DNA from 3 places in the Paenibacillus sp. JT22N1 genome. Region 2 is predicted to be linked to each of the others. Evidence: predicted binding sites of a transcription regulator. Region 2 holds the regulator's gene; each other region holds the start of a gene.
What was found. The regulator LexA, encoded in region 2, represses DNA repair genes until DNA is damaged. The targets are predictions, from matches to a motif close to CGAACATATGTTCG.
Positions count from the first base shown of each region.

Region 1: AC58UU_RS27710 (carbohydrate kinase) is a predicted target of LexA. The motif match lies at 3,473-3,486, and genes of this name have one in related genera.
Region 3: AC58UU_RS01920 (DNA polymerase IV) is a predicted target of LexA. The motif match lies at 2,621-2,634, and genes of this name have one in related genera.

Region 1 covers NZ_JCAUAW010000016.1:67,425-72,603, reverse strand. The annotation lists gene AC58UU_RS27725 (carbohydrate ABC transporter permease) at 1-22, shown strand, start outside; gene AC58UU_RS27720 (CehA/McbA family metallohydrolase) at 32-1,297, shown strand; gene AC58UU_RS27715 (pseudouridine-5'-phosphate glycosidase) at 1,383-2,297, opposite strand; gene AC58UU_RS27710 (carbohydrate kinase) at 2,306-3,406, opposite strand; gene AC58UU_RS27705 (hypothetical protein) at 3,567-3,956, opposite strand; gene AC58UU_RS27700 (Ig-like domain-containing protein) at 4,099-5,179, opposite strand, start outside.
Region 2 covers NZ_JCAUAW010000014.1:212,618-217,796, reverse strand. The annotation lists gene glnA (type I glutamate--ammonia ligase) at 1-287, shown strand, start outside; gene AC58UU_RS26115 (aminopeptidase) at 398-1,636, shown strand; gene lexA (transcriptional repressor LexA) at 2,262-2,879, opposite strand; gene AC58UU_RS26105 (LysM peptidoglycan-binding domain-containing protein) at 3,027-3,434, shown strand; gene AC58UU_RS26100 (DUF896 domain-containing protein) at 3,576-3,758, shown strand; gene AC58UU_RS26095 (HAD family hydrolase) at 3,802-4,593, shown strand; gene AC58UU_RS26090 (1,2-dihydroxy-3-keto-5-methylthiopentene dioxygenase) at 4,674-5,179, opposite strand, start outside.
Region 3 covers NZ_JCAUAW010000001.1:407,586-412,764, forward strand. The annotation lists gene AC58UU_RS01910 (TlpA disulfide reductase family protein) at 213-752, shown strand; gene cimA (citramalate synthase) at 874-2,493, opposite strand; gene AC58UU_RS01920 (DNA polymerase IV) at 2,708-4,009, shown strand; gene mobB (molybdopterin-guanine dinucleotide biosynthesis protein B) at 4,016-4,516, shown strand; gene AC58UU_RS01930 (ferredoxin) at 4,591-4,824, shown strand; gene AC58UU_RS01935 (CHASE2 domain-containing protein) at 4,995-5,179, shown strand, end outside.

The DNA of each region.
Region 1 (5,179 bases), on a different contig from region 2:
GGTCGGTGCTACGAAAGAATAGGAGGAGCCAATGAGCATCGTGACGATATCTCGTTTCATTACAAGTGAGGAAGCCGATCGTTATTTGGAGGTTCCTTTTCAAGTAGCCGCAGGCATGGAACGTATTCACGTTAGCATAGAAGTGGAAGCCCATGGACCAGGAGGCTGCATTATTGATCTCGGTTTAAAGGATACGGATCAAGTAAGAGGCTGGAGCGGGGGCGCGAGAACCGAGTTTTATGTGGAGCTTGAAAAGGCGACTCCCGGATATGTACCTGGGTACTTGGTGGAGGGGGAGTGGTGTGTGCTGCTCGGCACGTACCGGATTCCACCGGCAGGATGCACCGTCATTGTGAAGGTTGCCTGCACCCCCAAGGAAGGGCGTTGGCTGAAGGGCGATCTTCATATGCATACCGTACACAGTGACGGAGCTCTGACATTATCCGAGAATGCTCGGATTATGGAAGAGCTGGGCTGTGATTTTCTAGCGATGACGGATCATAATACGTACAGTCAAAACCTTGCATCTCCGCATGAAACGGGCGTTGTTTTAATTCCTGGTATGGAATTGACAACGAATCATGGCCATGCGAACTTCTTAGGTGTTGTTAAGCCTGTGGTGGATTTCCGTGCGACTAGCTCGGAGCAGGTGCAGGAACGTATACGTGAAGCAAGAGCGAATGGCGCGCGCGTCGTGCTGAACCATCCCCATTGTCCGAATTGCGGCTGGGAATGGGACTTCCTGGTCGATTATGATTGGGTGGAAATTTGGAATGGGCCTTGGCGGGAAGCCAACCGCAAGACTCTCGACTGGTGGCATGGGCAGCTTTGCATGGGTAAACGCCTCACCGCCGTAGGCGGCAGTGATATGCACCGGTTTGGAGGCTACATCAGTCACAGTTCGCCTACAACCTGGGTTTACGCATCCTCTCGAACCGTTGACGGCATACTGGATGGTATCGACACAGGGCGCGTTTTTCTAAGCTACTCCCCAGATGGTCCCGTCATGGAGTTGAACGCAGGGAAGTATAATATGGGCGATGTGGTGCCTCAGGACGCACCTGAGCGTGAAGGAAATGCAAAGCTTGTGGTGACAGGTTTACTTGCAGGGGATGAGGTAAAGCTCATCTCCGATCGAGGTGTCGAGCGCTCGTGTGTCGTTTACAATGAGCATTCGCTTGAGTTATTTGGTGAACTGGCAGGTCGAAGCTTCTATCGGGCAGAGGTTTGGCGGTATTTTGTCGAGGTGCATGAAATGCTTCTTGCATCTGTAAGTAATCCTTTGTATATGGCATAATGATTGCCATTTTAATCATTAAAAAACGAGCCGCCAGAACTTCTGGGGCTCGTTTTTTTGATAAGTCGAGATCAGGTGGACTCGACTACTTGTTCTTTAGGGCAACCGCAACCTGCGCGGCCGTTTGCGCGTTGTGGTAAACGAGCGCGATGTTCGTCTCCAAGCTGCGACCTTCGGTCAGCTGTTTGATGCGCGCTAGCAGGAAAGGCGTGACCTTCTTACCGGTCACGTTTTGATCTTTGGCCTCAGCCAGCGCTTGCTGGATGACGCTTTCGATCTCCTTATGGTCCATCGCGGATTCCGCAGGGACCGGGTTTGCGATGATGGCGCCGCCGGCGAGGCCCAGCTCCCACTTGGTGCGCAGCATGGCCGCAACCTCAGCTGCCTCATCGAGGCGGAAATCAACGCCGTAGCCGCTTTCGCGGGCGTAGAAGGACGGGAACTCGCTCGTTTTGAAACCAACCACGGGTACGCCGTGGGTTTCCAAATACTCGAGCGTACGGCCAATATCGAGGATCGATTTCACGCCTGCGCAGACGACAGCGACGTTCGTTTGTGCCAGCTCCGTCAAGTCAGCGGAGACGTCCATCGTCACTTCACCTTCGCGGTGAACGCCACCGATACCGCCGGTAGCGAACACTTCGATGCCAGCAAGCGCCGCGCCGATCATCGTTGCCGCTACGGTCGTCGCGCCGATTTTGCCGGATGATAGGATGTAAGGGAAGTCACGACGGCTGACTTTTTCTACATTGGCCGTTGTCGCGAAAGCCTCAAGCTCCTGCTCATTCAGGCCGATTTTGATTTTGCCATCCATAATGCCAATCGTTGCTGGAACAGCACCGTTGTCGCGGATGATTTGCTCAACTTTTTTAGCCATTTCAATGTTCTGCGGATAAGGCATCCCATGGGAAATAATCGTTGTCTCCAAGGCTACGATTGGCTTATTGTTCGCGAGAGCATCTTTCACTTCGTCGGTAAATGTCAGGTAGGATGTGTTCATAATAGGGATCAGTCTCCTTTAGTTATTGATTGTATGGTTTGTTGCAGTCGTTCTTTGGTTAGCTCACTTGCTACGGATTGATCGGTTTGAAGCGTAATATGTGCCGCAGCGAGACCATAGGAGCAGGCCTCCATAAAGGTATGTTGATGCGTCACACCATAAGCGATACCAGCGAGGAGAGCATCGCCTGCGCCGGTTACTTCTACGACTTTGGTAGGAATAGGAGGGAAAAGCTTCTCACCTTCCTCGCCTACATACATCACACCCGCGCTGCCGAGTGTAATGAATACGTGTTTCACGCCCCGTGCCTGAATAGCTCTAGCCAGCTTGGCATAATCTTGATCGGTTTCTACCGAGGAACCAGCAAGCAGTCGAGCCTCTTCAAGGTTAGGGAAAATCGCTGTAACACCATGAAGCTCCTGCGGGAGCTTTTTTGCTTTTTCGGAAGAGACAGGGTCGATGAATAGCGTGATGCCTTCTTCTTTGCAGCGCTTAATTAATTCTTGGAGCGTATCCGCAGGCAAATTCGTATCGACAATGACGAGCTGTGAAGCGGCAATATGGGACCATTTGTCCATCAAAAGCTGGGGTGTACATTTATCGTAAATTTCCATGTTGGCAAAAGCTAAAAACATCTCGCCCGTGGCATCAAGCAGCGCCGTGTAAGTCCCCGTGTTCTCGCCCTGTAGGACAATCGTTTGGCTGACGTTAACACCGCGCTTTCGTGTTTCTTCAAGCACCCACTGGCCAGCCTTATCGTCACCGACAACGGTTAGGAGTGCTGTCCGGCAGGATAAACCAGCGAGTGTTTCTGCGATATTGCGCGCAACACCACCGCAGGACTCGGTGACCGTGACCGGATTCGAGGAGGCCAGTCGAATGGCCATCTTGCTGACCGCTTTACTGTCGAGGTTCGCGCCGCCGATACACATGATTGTAAGCTCATCAGATGTGACATAGGCTCGGCCTCGGATCGTACCTTTCTTGGTCAACGCAGCAATATAACCGGCAACAGCGGATCGAGAAATGCCTATCATACTGGCTATTTCATTTTGGGAAATGAATGGATTTTGACGTATGAGTGCTAAAATTTGCTGTTCACGATCCATGAAAAGCTCCTTTCAAACGAAGAACTACCTTTAGCTTAACGCAAAATAAAACAAATGTCTAGTGTATAAACAAATGTTTGTAAACAATTTAGCGAAATAGAAAAAAGCCTTTCCCTAATCTGGGTAAAAGGCCGTTTTAACCAACCTCAAATTTCACACACTAAGAAGTCCGGGGACGTTTGCGGAGTCCGAGCAGTCCGAGTAAACCAAGCAAACCTAGGTAATTCAACCAAGGCGAAGCTTTGTCTTTCGCATCACTTACTGCCTGGGTATGGACCTTTAAAGCCTTCATCGACGTTGGCGGTGTAAGTCCATATGCAGCCGAATGACTATTCATACTGCTCATTGTACGCAAATTAGCATCCGCGCCAGGCATGCCGAACGGATTCGTGTCAAAGAAAGTTGGTGAACCTTGTTTGGCAGCTTCCCAACTATCTGCTTGCGAAATCATTTGCTGGGCAGGAGGATGCATACGATACTGATGAGCCCCAAGGAGGGCTGTGATTGACAAAAAAGAAATCATCCCCAACTTTATAAATCTAGAAACCATGATCCATACCTCCAAGATTTGTTGAATGGGTTCTGTAAGTGTAGGTATGGATATATTCCCCTATGTGCAAGAACTTATGCTGCTTTCTGTAAAATTGAAAAAACCGCTGTCCCCCAATTTGGGAACAACGGTTTCATTGGTATTACTTTGTAACTGTCACTTGTACGGTCGTTCTCATGTTGGAATATGTGACCGTAATTCTAGCAGTTCCTTTGCCGGTTGCTCGGATGATACCATCCTTCACATCAGCAATCATGATGTTCGACGATGTCCATAATGCAGGTTTGGTTACATCTTCTTCAGACCCGTCTGTGTAGGTAGCTAGCGTCTCAATCTTAGCCGTTTTGCCTTCTTGCAGCTCGATTTTGACGACATCTGTTTTCAAATATTTCAGTGAATCGATTTCCACGGGAATAGCGACCATTTTGCCGCCGAATGATCCGGTGATCGTTGTTTTGCCTGAACCAGTAGCTGTGAAAAGCCCATCCGTAACGGTTCCTAGCTTATAGGCCATGACTTTCCAAGTTGCTGTTTCCGTGACATCTTTGGTAGTGCCATCCGCTAAAGTAGCGGTTAATTTCACTTGTACTTGATCGCCGCTTTTGGTAACGATGAAAGATTTATCAGCGACTAGTGTCTGTATCACGCCGATTTCAACCGGAATGGATACACTTTTACCGCCATAAGTTGCCGTTATAGTTGCTTTACCTCGGGATACCGGTGTTACAACACCCTTGGATACTAGTGCGATGGTGCTGCTGCTCGATTTCCACTCAGCCTCATTAGTGACAGTGCGAGCTGCGCCGCTAGCATCTGTAGCCGTCAGTACGATGGATCTAGTTTCATTCATGTCAAAAACTAGATTGGCGACATTCGCGGATAGATCGCTAGCCATATCGACTGTGACCGAGATAGTAATTGTCTTGCTATCCAGTTGAGCTGTGAGGGTCGTTTCTCCAGAAGCTATAGCTTTTACTTTACCTCCGTCAACAGTGGCTACTTTGAGATTACTGCTTGTCCAGATGACATCTGCGGCTGCATTGCTATTTTTTGTATCATCGGTATATGTAGCTTCTGCTGTTAAAGTAACAGAATCGCCTTTTTTCATCACTAGCTTTTCTTGGCTGACCGTCAAACTTTTCAGTACGCCAACCGATACTTGAATGCTAGTTGTGCGTGTACCGTATTTCCCTGTAATCGTTGCTGTGCCGGTAGAGATCCCT
Region 2 (5,179 bases):
TGCTTGCTGCCGGACTGGATGGCATCAAGAACAAAATGCAGCTTCCTCCTCCAACCGATCGTAACATCTATGTTATGACCGAAGAGGAAAGAGAGAGCGATGGCATTCCTACATTGCCATTGAACTTGAAACAAGCGTTGGACGAGCTGCTTCGCAATGATGTGATTTGCGATACACTTGGCGAGCATGCTCTAGCTCATTTCTATGAACTTAAAGAAATCGAGTGGGATATGTACCGCACACAAGTTCACCAATGGGAAAGAGATCAATATCTGTCTCTTTATTAATCGCTTAGCAAGTTGATATTGATGCAACAATTAGATACGAAAAGCCCGTCAGTCTTCAGGAATATTTCTGAACTGATGGGCTTTTTCACGCGAAGGAGAACATGAGAATGATGGACAACTTTCAAATTAATTTGGAAAAGTATGCTGAACTTGTAGTCAAAGTAGGGGTTAACCTCCACAAAGGCCAGGATCTGATGATAGAGTCGCCGATAGAATCCCTAGAATTGACTAGACTTATTGTAAAGAAAGCCTATGAGGCAGGGGCGAATTTTGTCCAAGTGCATTGGCAGGATGATGTGATTACTCGCAGTAGATTCGAACATGCCCATGATGAAGCTCTAGATTATTACCCAGAGTGGTATACGAATATGTTAGAACGCTTTGTAGAAAACGGTGGAGCTTTACTGAATATCAAAGTCCCGGATCCTGATTTGTACGCGGGTATTGATGCGAGCATGATTTCTAGGGCATCCAAAGCCATGGCTACAGCTAGAGCAAAGTATCAGCAATATGTGAGAACAAGTAAGTTCAGTTGGTGCTTAATCAAAGCGCCTACTGTGGCGTGGGCATCCAAAGTGTACGCCGATTTGCCTGAAGAACAGAGGATCGATGCGATGTGGGAGGCCATTTTCCGGATAAATCGGGTTTATGAAGATGATCCGGTAGCGGCTTGGCGAGTTCATATGGATCAATTGAAGCGCGTTCGCAGCGTTTTGAATGAGAAACAATACGAAGCACTACAATATCGAGCTGCAGGAACTGATCTGCGAGTTGAACTGCCGGAGGGCCACATTTGGCTTGGCGGTGATACGGAGAACGCAAGTGGAATACGATTCGTTGCGAATATGCCGACCGAGGAAGTTTTCACCATGCCTAAGCGAACAGGTGTTCATGGGACTGTGTCGAGCACCAAGCCATTAAATGTAAACGGGGCGCTTGTGGATCGGTTTTCGTTCAAGTTCGAGGGCGGGAAAGTTGTGGATTTTCAGGCAGAAGTCGGCTATGAGCATCTAGCTAGGTTGCTAGATATGGATGAGGGCGCACGGTATTTGGGAGAAGTTGCTCTCGTACCTTTCGATTCGCCTATCTCTAATCTTGACCGCATTTTCTACAATACGGGCATCGATGAGAATGCATCCTGCCATCTGGCCTTAGGCAGCTGCTACCCGATCAATTTGCAGGATGGCGTATCTTTTTCAAGTGAAGAGCTGAAAGCTCGAGGTGGGAACACCAGTTTGATTCATGTGGATTTCATGATCGGGACGGCGGATCTTGAGATCGATGGTGTCCTTGGTGATGGTACCGTTGAACCTATTTTCCGACGTGGAAATTGGGCACTTGCATTTTAGTTGATAATTTAGGAAAGCTTAATTCCTAAGGTAAGGGTACTCCTGGGTTTTTCAATGGGATAGAGAGAAGATAGCAAATAGCAGTTAGTGCATAGCTGATGAAAGACGCCAAATGGAAAAAGTAAGGAAGAAGTGAGAAGAGAGAAGAGAGAAGAAAGAAGAAAGAAGAAAGAAGAAAGAAGATTAATGATAAAAGATAGTAGTTGGAAAATAGAAGTCTCTAGAGACCGCTAATTTGCCCAAAAGTGTGGAAATTATAAGAATAGAAGCCTTTAAAGACTTCTATTCCTTAAAGTTGAAGCAAATGGGGGCCAAATATTACCGAATAGAAGCCTCTAGAAGCTTCTAATTCCGCAAAATGCGATCTTAATGACGGAATAGCAGTCTCTAAAGACTCTTATCTGAATCCACAGTTCAGCCTTTTTGGCTTTTGATGAGATTAAAGCCCATGTCATTAGCTTATAAGATCCATACTTGGATCGGCTTTCCAATTACAGTTGAGTTTCTCCATTAGAGGCTTGCAAATAAGGCAGTAAGACTGCTTACATCCAAAAGAACCGAGGGACTAATGTCCTCTCGGTTCTTTCTCATTGGTATTGTATGTAGAATAAGGGCTGTAGGGCTATTACATATCCCGGAACAAACCAATGACACGGCCTAGTATCGTAACATGTTTCAAGAGGATAGGCTGCAAAGCAGAGTTCTCCGGTTGAAGACGAATATGATCCTTTTCCTTGTAAAAGCGTTTCACCGTTGCTTCATCATCTTCTGTCATTGCAACAACAATGTCTCCGTTATTAGCGGTTTGCTGCTGCTTTACGATGACATAATCGCCATTATGAATACCGGCTTCGATCATACTGTCACCCATGACGCTAAGCATGAACACATTATTATCTCCTACCATGCTGACAGGAAGAGGGAAGTAGTCTTCGATATTCTCTGTTGCTGTAATAGGAACACCTGCAGTTACTTTACCAACGAGAGGTACGCGAGCTACTGAAACCGCGAAATGCGTTTCAGCACCGTCAAGGCCTAGAATTTCAATAGCACGGGGTTTTGTAGGATCTCGACGAATCATACCTTTCTTCTCAAGACGCTCCAAATGACCGTGTACAGTAGAACTAGAAGCTAGTCCAACAGCCTCGCCGATTTCTCTAACGGAAGGCGGGTACCCCTTATCTTTCACTTCATTCTTAATGAATTCCAATATAGCTTGTTGACGCTGCGAAATCTTACTCAATAGTTATCACTCCAATACTGGGAATCATTACCCAAAGTATAACATAGAACCCGAGTTCGTACAAACATAAGTTCGAGAAAACGGTTGACTCAAACATGTGTTCGTGTTATTCTAATACCAGAACAAATGTTTGGGAGATGATTACTCATGTATATGGCTTATTCAAACACTAACACTACACACGCACCTCATAGATCTGCTAGCACATCCAAAGGGATGACATTTAATTCTAGTTATACAAAAGCGATTGTTCGCTTCATTCTATTAGCAGTTATTCTTGGTACTGTGTTTTCATTTGGTGCTATGGTTCAAGCCTATGCAGGGGATGGGGCTGCAAACGCAATAACCCCAGTTTCCGTGAAACCTATTAACATTACTCCGAAAGCTGTCGTACAAGATCAAGTCGTTATTCAACGTGGAGACACACTCTGGGATATTGCTTCCACTCATAAAAAAAGTAATGAGAACGTTCGTTCGTACATACATAAATTAAAGACAATCAATCATTTAACCACCAGCTCCCTGAAAGAAGGACAGGTTTTATTGCTTCCATAATTTCACTATGCTATTTTTAATAGACTCTAAATATGATGAGGCTTGGACATGTTCCTATGCCTCTTTTTGTTGTCTCTTGACATTCCTTAATAGGGATGGCAAAGTAGTACTCATATTGAATTTTTGACTGGGAGGATCATTATGAGTGACAACATGGAACAGAATATCGAACGTATTAATGAGCTTGCTCGTAAAGCGAAAACAGTTGGCTTAACAGATGCTGAAATCGATGAACGCAACGAACTCAGAAAGAAGTATATTGAAGCATTCCGTGGCAATCTTAAAGTTCAACTTGATTCCATCAAGTTTACGGACGAAGAGTAATCGCTGCTCACATAGATACAACATTCAAAAGGGGAAATGAATGATGACGTTGAAAGCCGTACTTTTTGATTTAGATGATACGCTTCTGTGGGATGATCGCAGTGTGGAGGAAGCTTTCGAAGCAACATGTGCTGTAGCTGCAAAGCAAGTAGCCGTGAATGCCGAGGAGTTGGAAGCTTCTGTTCGCAAAGAAGCGCGTTCTTTATATGAATCTTTTGAAACTTTTGAATTTACGAAAATGATTGGGATTAATCCCTTCGAAGGCTTATGGGCAAATTTCACACAAGGTGAGAATGAGAACTTTCGTAAGCTTGAGAAACTAGCGCCAGGCTATCGTACGGAATCTTGGACAAGAGGGCTTGCGGCGTTGGGGATAGAGGATCGTGAGCTCGGGTATAAGCTTGGAGAACTATTTCCAGCAGAACGCCGATGCCGTCCTTACGTTTATGAGGAAACGTTCCGAGTATTGGACGCTTTGAAAGGCAGCTATCAATTGTTGTTGTTAACGAATGGTTCACCCGATTTGCAAAAGGAAAAATTAGCAGGTGTCCCAAATATCGCACCATACTTTGATCATATTGTGATCTCCGGTGAATTTGGTGTAGGTAAGCCAGCGACATCTATTTTCAACCATGCACTGGGACTACTTGGGATAGAAGCTGGGGAAGGAATCATGATCGGAGATAAATTGACAACCGATATCCTTGGTTCTGGCAGTGTAGGAATGCGCAATATTTGGATTAATCATCATGGGCTTCAAAGTGGAGATGAGATCGTTCCTGTGTATGAGGTTTCCCGTCTTCAAGATATTTTGCCAATTATTGCGAACGGATAAATAAAGAATAAACAAAAACCCAACGGCTGCTTAGGACGTTAAGTCCAGCGCTGTTGGGTTTTTGTTCTCATATAATATAATTAGGCTTTAGTAAATTCGGGATCATCAATGTTATAAGCAACCCAGCCATCTTTTTCGATGAAGAGACGAACGGCAACGATTTCACGGTTATCCATAAGTGTGAAGAAATGGTTCGTGTTCTCAGGAACTGAGATAACATCGCCTGGTTCAAGTTCAACGTCAAAATAGCCAACTTCACTTTCGGATTTGATAATGAAAATCCCTCGTCCAGAAACGATTGCACGAATTTCATCTTCCGTATGAGTGTGCACCTGCTCGAATTTCTTCAGGAGTTCTTCGATGTTAGGCGTTGAATCGGAAAGCGCAATGACATCCCAAATTTCATATCCGCGTCTAGCAGCCAAATCACGAATTTCTTCTTCATAAGTACTAATAATTTCAGCTTTCTCTTCATCACTTAGAATGAATTTCTCACGCAGTGTTTCCGGAAGCTTCTTAGCATCCCAGTGTTCATAAACAACATTTTGACTATCCAAGAAGGCTTTGACCTGCTCTTCGCCTTCAA
Region 3 (5,179 bases), on a different contig from region 2:
CCTTTCAGAACATGATGTATGTTTACTTTTCCCAAATAAGTTGAAAGCATACTTTGGATTTTCATTGTTGAAAAGAATAGTATAGTCTTATACTTTTGCTTCGCGTCAACCTTGACAAACCAGCTCGTCCCTGTGGGACGACGGAGTTGTTTGTCCATGGATGTTGGAATTTACGAGGAATTGGAGATAATATAGACAGAGTGGAGGTGGATATGCTTTTGAAAAAAAATGTGTTTGTGATAGCCCTGGTGGTTATCTTAGCTGGTTTTGCGATTTATCAAAACGCCCAGCGTCAGAATAAAGAGACGCTTATGCCTACTGAGCAAGCGCCAAAAGTGAATTTCTTGGCCCCCTCGTTTACGTTAAAAGGGCTTGATGGGAAAGACTACACGATTGGTGGACCTCGTGAGAAGCCTTTGTTCGTTAATTTCTGGGCTTCATGGTGTGGTCCATGTGAGGAAGAGGCGCCAGATTTGGTGAATGTGTACAACAAATATCAAGGACAGTTTGATCTCTATGCAGTCAATGTGACACCTGGTGATAAAATGGAGAACATTACGAAGTTTGTGGAAACCTACAAATACCCATTCCCGGTGTTATTAGATAAGCAAGGAACGAATGCGGATACCTATCGAGTGGTTGCAATTCCAACCAGTTTTTTAATCGATAAAAATGGGGTCATTCGCGAGGTCGTTCATGTACTCTCACCTAGAGATTTGGATAAGAAAATTGCGGGTCTCATTAAAGAATAAAAAAAGCTGCAAGAGAGCGCCAATGGTTGGCGTACTCTTTGCAGCTTTTCTTGAATGTCTTCTTATAAAACCTCTAAATGCGGTCGCTCTACACTGAGTGAGCTCGATAGAGGTTTATTCCTTAATGGTTTACTAAGCCTAAGCGCTCTTGTTGATCTTTGTTCGCAGGCTCTACACGTTTTCTTCCGATTAGTGCATACCGCAAACTATCTACGAGTGCATACCAGCTAGCTTCAATGATGTTACTGGACACACCAAGTGTATTCCATGTTGTCTTGAAGTCAGTTGATTCCATAAGAACGCGAACCTTACCGGCAGTAGCACCTTTGATATCAAGGACACGTACCTTATAGTCGGAGAGATGGACGTTCTTAATATCAGGGTAATATTGGATCAGCGCTTTACGTAAGGCATTGTCAAGAGCATTTACAGGACCGTTGCCTTCAGCCGCGGTATAGATCGTTTCCCCATGAACCTTCACTTTGACGATGGCTTCGGAAACGACCGATTGATTAGCGGATTTCTCAACAAGCATTTTGAACGATTCTAATGTGAAAATCTCTTCTAGGCCTTCGAATGCTTCGCGCAGCAAAAGCTCAAGTGTGGCATCGGCTCCTTCGAATTGGTAGCCTTGATGTTCGAGATCTTTAATTTTCTCAATGACTTCTTTGGTTTTCTGATGTTCTTTATTGAAGTCTAGATTCAGTTCTTGAGCTTTCACAAGCACATTGCTTTGCCCTGCAAGCTCTGAAACAAGTACACGTTGTTTATTGCCGACGAGTTCAGGCTTCGTATGCTCATACGTGCTAGCATCCTTGAGAATGGCTGAAACGTGAATACCGCCTTTGTGCGCAAATGCCGCATTCCCGACATAAGGCTGATTAACAGGCATATGCATGTTGGCGATTTCGCTAATGTATCTCGAAACAGGCGTTAATGATTGCAGTTGCTCCTCTGAAATAACCGAATAGCCAAGCTTCAACTGAAGGTTAGGGATAATGGAGCTAAGATTAGCATTACCGCAGCGTTCTCCATAACCATTGATGGTTCCTTGAACTTGTCCTGCTCCTGCTTGTACAGCAGCAAGGCTGTTTGCCACACCTAATTCGCAATCATTATGAGCATGAATGCCAACGGGGGTAGTGACATTTTGTTTAACGGTAGTGACAATAGATGTTACTTCTCCAGGTAATGAGCCGCCGTTGGTGTCACAAAGCACTATCCAATCAGCTCCAGCGTCCTGTGCTTTTTTGATTGTTTGCAAGGCGTACTCGGGATTATTCTTGTAACCGTCGAAGAAATGCTCGGCATCATAGATGACTTCAAGACCGCAACTTTTTAAATAAAGAACGGAATCATAGATCATGGCAAGATTTTCTTCAAGTGTGGTTTGAATGGCTGTTGTGACATGGAAGTCCCATGATTTACCGAAGATGGTTGCTACCTGAGCGCCTGACTCTACGAGTCTGTTCAGATTAATATCATCCGCAGCTATGGAATCCTTACGCCGTGTGCTTCCGAATGCAGTAATCTTCGCATTTGTGAACTTCATGTCACGAGCGCGTTCAAAGAATTCAATATCTTTGCTGTTGCTGCCCGGCCATCCGCCTTCAATATAATGAACCCCAAGCTCATCGAGCTTGCGGGCAATTTTAATTTTGTCCTCGACGGATAAGCTGATGCCTTCTCCTTGCGTACCGTCTCGTAAAGTTGTGTCGAAGATTTTGACTGATGTTGGCATGGGTTCCTCCTTCAAAAGCTAGCAAAGTGACTTCGGTGCTTGATGTGTAGGTGCTTGTGCTTGCTTTAAAGCGCTAATGTATAATTTAGGATTATACCATAATAGTATGGGTAAAGACATCATAACGCAAAAATACGTTTGCTTGAAAGAATAATTTTTTGTATGCTGAAAATGGCTCTAATAGTTGGTCGTTTATCAATGGGAGGGAATTTAAATGGTGACAACTCAGCATCATTATCCCAAGCAAGGTAGAGTCATTTTGCATATAGACATGAATGCATTCTATTGCTCTGTTCATGAGGCTGTTGAGCCTGATTTATATAAAGGGAAGCCTCTTGCTGTTGCCGGTAGTGTTGAGCTTCGAAAAGGGATTATTGTTACTTCATCTTATGCTGCGCGCGCTGTAGGGATCAAGACAGGCATGCAGGTTAGGCAGGCGTTGAAGTTATGTCCGGATTTGATCCTGATAAGACCTGATTTCGAGCTGTATCGCAGCTTCTCAAGACGGTTTATGCAGATTGCTTATAGCTATTCACCTATGGTGGAATCCATGTCAATTGATGAGTGTTTCGTCGATATTACAGGGTCCAAGCAATTTGGAACCCCACTTGAGATTGCGAATAACATCCAGCAAAAGATCATGAAGGAACTGAAGCTGCCCTGTTCGATCGGCGTTGCCCCCAATAAGCTGCTTGCCAAGATGGGCTCTGATATGAAGAAGCCGAACGGGATATCTGTCCTGCGTCTACGAGATGTTCCCACAGTATTGTGGGATAAACCGTGTAATTATTTATATGGAATTGGTAAAAAGACGGCGGATAAGCTGACTAGACTTGGCATTCATACGTTAGGTCAGCTAGCAGTAGGTGACGAGTTGCTGCTTAGTAAACACTTTGGCATCTTAGGTTCACATCTGAAGCGTTCGGCTAATGGGATTGACCCAACACTTGTAAACCCCGAACAAGAACAAAGCAAGTCAATTGGACATACTACGACGCTGCCGCAGGATTTTACCGATACCAAAGAAATTCACCGAGTATTTTTAAATTTGGCGGATCAAGTTGCAAGAAGACTTCGCAAGCAGGAGCTAATGGCATCCACGATCCAAATTACGATTCGTGATCCGGAGATGAGGACGATTACACGATCTGTCACCCTGCCTACGCCAACCGAGCATATGGACGATATTTATCGAACCTCGTGCCAGTTATATGATCATCAATGGGAGGAAGGCAACCCTGTTCGGCTGCTTGGGATTACGCTGCAAAATCTAACGATGAAGGAAGAAACGTTCGTTCAGTTGGATCTATTCGATTATGAAAAGCAGCCTAAACGGGAGAATTTAAACCGCATTATGGACGGACTGCGTGATAAATTCGGGGAAAATGCGATTCTAACCGCGGGGATGATGGGCGACAATCCTGCAACGTTGATTAGAAATCATAAAGCGAGAGGGACATCCCTGCAAATGGACCATTTGAGGAACAATCCCCTTCACAAAGAAGAGGAGAAGTGAAGAGATATGGCACATTGTATTGGCTTTGCCGGCTATTCGGACAGTGGGAAAACAACGTTAGTGGCCAAGCTAATCGTAGAAATGAAGCAGCGCGGCTATCGGATAGCTGTAATGAAACATGATGCGCATGGACATTATAAAGAAGCAGCAGGGACGGACTCAACGACTTTTGTAGAATCCGGTGCAGAAGCGGTTGTAACCCTATCTCCAGATGGGGTTCATGTGTTCGAAAAGAAGCGAAATCCAAGTCTAGAAGAACAGTTAAGAGCTTATGCACATCTAGACTATGTTTTTATCGAAGGCTTCAAGAAGGAAAAGCATCCAAAGATTGCAGTTTTTCGTACAATAGAGCAAAATGAAATTATTCAAGTTCTTGAGCCTGAGCCCATTGCTATTGCAACAGATATAGGCGATTTCAACTTTCATTTAGCAGCTTTTCCTTCCTTCGATTTGAACAATATCCCTGGAATAGCTGACTTTATTGAACAATATTTTGAGAGTTATTAATTTTAAGGTTTGAACTTTGTCCGTATTTATATTATATTTTACATTGAGGATAATTTGAGGAGGAGTTAGAAATCATGGCAAAGTATACATTTGTTGATAAAGATACTTGCATCGCTTGTGGCGCTTGCGGAGCTACAGCTCCAGACATCTATGATTACGATGATGAAGGTTTGGCTGAAGTGATTTTTGATGGAGACGGCAACAAAGGGGTAACTGAAATCCCAGAAGATCTTTTTGATGATCTACAGGATGCACAAGATGGCTGCCCAACGGATTCCATTAAAGTTGCGGATACACCTTTTAGCTAATCAGTATAAAACATAATTTTGTGAAGTGATTCGCAAAATGTCGAAAGAGCTCAGTTCCTGCAAAGGAATTGAGCTCTTTTTTTGATACAAATTATATATACATGTAACTATTTATTGCCATTTTCTACTTGCCATCTTACAATGAAACTAGTAAACATTGGGAGGATCTTATGGGTAAGAAGAAATGGATTCAAACTTTAGCGGTAGGACTTTTGTTGATGTTATTTTCGACATATTTCTACACGGTTAACTCTAGTGGCTTGTTTTATTTTGTTGAGGGTCCCCTCCAAGATGTTTTGCGGAAAGCTAAATCTGTGGATGAACGTCAACCAGAGGATCGCATCAAAATTGTTAA